DNA from 2 places in the Fundicoccus sp. Sow4_F4 genome. Region 2 is predicted to be linked to the other one. Evidence: predicted binding sites of a transcription regulator. Region 2 holds the regulator's gene; the other holds the start of a gene.
The links. The regulator LexA, encoded in region 2, represses DNA repair genes until DNA is damaged. The targets are predictions, from matches to a motif close to CNAACANNTGTTNG.
Positions count from the first base shown of each region.

Region 1: ACTQ5J_RS01385 (replication-associated recombination protein A) is a predicted target of LexA. The motif match lies at 1,217-1,230, and genes of this name have one in related genera.

Region 1 is NZ_JBQKLQ010000001.1:293,579-295,787, forward strand. Features, by position in the region: gene ACTQ5J_RS01385 (replication-associated recombination protein A) at 1-1,157, opposite strand, end outside; gene ACTQ5J_RS01390 (DUF1576 domain-containing protein) at 1,505-2,209, shown strand, end outside.
Region 2 is NZ_JBQKLQ010000001.1:793,196-795,404, reverse strand. Features, by position in the region: gene recJ (single-stranded-DNA-specific exonuclease RecJ) at 1-217, shown strand, start outside; gene ACTQ5J_RS03590 (adenine phosphoribosyltransferase) at 214-726, shown strand; gene lexA (transcriptional repressor LexA) at 827-1,441, opposite strand; gene ACTQ5J_RS03580 (DUF896 family protein) at 1,531-1,806, shown strand; gene ACTQ5J_RS03575 (YneF family protein) at 1,911-2,123, shown strand.

The sequences.
Region 1 (2,209 bases), 500 kb from region 2:
TGTTTTACCCAATGACCTGGGAAGCTGTGTGGGTATTGATAGTCGACGCCTCGATTAAGTTTTGCTGCACCAGAATAATGACTATCTTTTAAGTGATCCGGCACAGGACCGCCTTTACCTGTACGAACGTCTTGCATCGCGGCATTAAAAGCTCGGTAGCTTGTGTTTGATTTAGGGCTGAGGGCTAATTCAGTGACGGCATAAGCTAAAGGAATAGAAGCTTCAGGCAAACCTACTTTTTCCGCAGCTTGAACAGCAGCGACTGTTCTTTCAGTTGCTCCCGGATTACCTAAACCGATATCTTCATAAGCGATGATAAGTAAACGACGACAAGCAATGACAATTTCACCGGCTTCCATTAAAATGGCTAAATAATATAGCGCCGCATTAACGTCACTACCGCGAATCGATTTTTGTAAAGCTGAAATCACATCATAGTGTGCATCGCCATCTTTATCATGGGTGAGTCTTTTTCTCTGAAGACATTCTTCGGCAATTGCTTTTGTAATGATGACTTGCCCCTTTTCATTTGCTTGGGTCGAAAGGACTGCTAGTTCCAACGCGTTGAGTGCACTGCGAATATCACCATTGGTTACGTTGGCGAAATGATTGATTACATCATCTGCTATTTGAACTGAATATTTACCAAGTCCATTTTTTTCGTCAGCAATTGCTCTTTCGAGACCTAACCTCATATCTTCAGGTGCTAAAGGCTTTACTTCGAAAATTTGCACACGACTACGAATAGCAGGGCTAATCGAAATATAAGGATTTTCTGTCGTAGCTCCGATAAGAATGATGCGTCCATTTTCTAGATGGGGCAAAAGGTAGTCCTGTTTGATTTTATTTAAGCGGTGAACCTCATCTAATAGTAAAATGACAGTACCAGACATTTTGGCTTCTTCTACAACGATTTCTAAATCTTTCTTAGAGTCTGTTGCAGCATTTAATATACGAAAGGCATACTTGGTACTACCGGCAATCGCGCTAGCAATACTTGTTTTACCTGTTCCAGGTGGGCCATATAAAATCATCGAGGCTAGACGTTTAGCGTCAACCATTCGACGTATAATTTTACCAACTCCGACTAGGTGTTCTTGTCCTAATACATCTTCTATATTATTTGGGCGCATTCGAAATGCAAGTGGTTGTTGCATAATGACCCCTCCTCTTATAATTAAACTACACTCATAATACTAAAGAATGACTAGTAAGACAAACAGATGTTCCAAAAATAAAATTGAACAATATTAATGAGTAAAAAATCTGTATTTCTCTAATAGCTTAGCGTATAATTAGACTATAAAACATTGGATGTAAGATTAATGTCTATTAAACTTATTACAATGTTTGTTTAGTGAAGAGTGAGTTCTTTATATTAATAGTCAATACAAAGAGGGGTGGATACAGTATCAAGTTCATACGTACTTCAAGCATCGATGCTTGGTTTAGGAGAAATATAATATTATTTTTTAGCATACTTACTTTAGGATATGCTTTGCTAATGCCAGATGCGCAAACAATTTTAAGTGATTACATCAATTTATTAACTCATCAGACCTATTTAATGCACGATTTTTTTGAAATAGGGGGGATTGCGGCTACCTTTTTAAATGTTAGTTTGCATTTTTTAGTGGCTTTTTATTTAATGCGCGATCGCGAATCGTTTCGTTTTAACGGTTTACAAATGGGAGCGATGGGAATCTTTATTGGGCATTCATTTTTCGGAACACATCCTGTTAATTTTTTGCCGATTATTTTCGGGATTTGGCTGTACACAAAATACACTGAACAGAAATTTTCAAGAAATGCATCGATTTGTTTATTTGCTGCTTCAAATGGACCCATTGTGTCTTTTATTCTTTTTAGAGAAGGCTTAAGTGTGCAAGCAATTCTACTTGCTTTAGTTTTTGCAATTGTTGTGGGCTTCATTGCGGTCCCTTTAGCTGAACATGTCATTAAATTTCACCAAGGATTCACCTTATACAACTTTGGTTTCACCGCAGGTATTATCGCTATGTTTGCAATGATATTTTTTAAAATGCTAGATTTTGAAATAAAAACTGTTTCATACTTGAGTGACCATGCTCATAACTATGCCTTGATATTTATATTACTGATCTTAGGCTTTCTAATATTGTTGGCGTTTCTTGGTAAGAAAAGTACACCCAATTACCGAGAAGAGTATACACGACTCATCGATAGTTCT
Region 2 (2,209 bases):
AAAATTGATGATTGTTGTGTTTTTTGAAGCGGAATTTGTTACAATAAAAGATGGCTTTGTTGCATTTAATAGAGAACACTCGAAAGAGGCTGTTGATTTGTTTACTATGCCGGCATTCGAGCGTTACCGACAAGAAATGCAAGTCGAAGCAATAATGAATTACCAGACTTTATCAGATATTAAAAGATATTTCGAGGAGAATGAAAAAAGATCATGAATTTAAAAGACTATATTGCAAAAGTTGAAAATTATCCAGAAGAAGGAATAATTTTCCGTGACATCACACCATTAATGGCTGATGGAGATGCTTTTAAAGAAGCGACACAACAAATTGTTAATTATGCTAAAGAGTTAGGTGCTGACGTAGTTGTTGGGCCAGAAGCTCGTGGATTCATTGTAGGTTGTCCTGTAGCCTATGCTTTAGAGATTGGATTTGTACCTGTGCGTAAGAAAGGCAAATTACCAAGAGAAGTCATTGAGGTTGATTATTCATTAGAGTATGGTAGCAATACTTTGACAATGCATAAAGATGCTCTGCAACCAGGTCAAAAAGTATTAATTACTGATGATTTATTAGCAACAGGTGGTACAATCAAAGCAACGATCGATTTAGTTGAAAAATTAGGTGGAGTTGTCGTTGGCTGTGCATTCTTAATTGAATTAGAAGAATTAAATGGCCGTGATAAAATTTCTGGTTACGACATTAAAACACTAATGACTTACTAAACTACACACAAAAAAAAACGAACAAAGCGTGTAGAGCTGAAGCAATTTGCTTCCTCTATATGCCTTGTTCGCTTATTTGTAAAGATACTCAACTAATAATCTAGAAGCGTCGAAACAGGCTGACAACTTTACCTAATACGGTAACTGAATTTAAAATAATGTCATCCATATAATCATTTTCTGGTCTTAAGACGTAATGATCGGTTTTTTTAAAGAATGTCTTACAAGTAACTTCTTCTTCTTCTGTCATAGCAATGACGATTTCACCATTGTTGGCAGACGTTTGGCGTCTAACAGTTATGATATCGCCGTCCATAATACCCGCATTAACCATACTTTCGCCTTTTATTTCAAGCATAAATAATTCGCTTGGATCATAAGGTAACTCTGGTGGTATTGGATAGAAGGCAACCGCATCTTCAACTGCAAGAATTGGCGCACCAGCAGCAACTCTTCCTAATAAAGGAACTTGTACAGGTCCAACGCCAAGCAAATCAATTGAAGCTTGTGTTAATTCAAGAGCGCGTGTTTTACTAGAATCTTTAATTAAATAGCCAGCTTTTTCTAATCTAGATAGATGTCCGTGTACTGTCGAAGTTGAGGATAAGCCAACTGACGAACCAATTTCGCGAACAGTAGGTGGATAACCATTTTCCTCAATGTTATCATAAATACATTGTAGGATTGTCATTTGTTTCGTTGACAATTTAGCCATTGGAATCAACTCATTTCATTTTTGTTATTATTATTATATCAGAAACGTTTTTCAATGACAAACAAACGTTCGTAAAAAGGAGGATTTACATGTTAGAGAAAGATAAAATGGAGAGAATTAATGAATTAGCCCGCAAGAAAAAAGCTGAAGGTTTAAATGAAGCTGAATTAGCTGAACAAAAAGTGCTAAGAGAAGAATATATCGAAAATTTACGTTTCGGTATGCGTAATCATATCGAAGGAATCAAGGTCGTCGATGAAGATGGAACTGATTTAACTCCTGATAAAGTGAAAGAAATCCAAAAAGCTAAAAAACTTCATGGCCGTCACCTTCAACACTTCTTCGATAAGAAGAATAAAAAGTAAAATAAATTTAGTTTATCGTCTGCTTCTTGTGAAAATATACTATGAAAAACAGATGAACTTTAGTAAACTATAACTACATGATATTTAGAAAGTGAGGTTTATATATGCCAACAATCGCTTGGATTTTTATTGTTTTACTAGCTTTAGTAGCTGGTGCAGTGGGAGGATTCTTTTTAGCTCGTCGTTATATGATGAAGTATTTTAAAGAAAACCCACCAATTGACGAAAGAATGATTTCTCAAATGATGGCTCAGATGGGTCAAAAGCCATCTAAAAAGAAAGTTGAACAAATTATGCGTTCAATGAAACAGCAGTAATTAAAGTTTTGCAGGGGTTGTCCGTTTGTTCGGATTAACTCCTGTTTTCTTTTTATAAAATTTGAGAGATAGATGATATTTAGTCT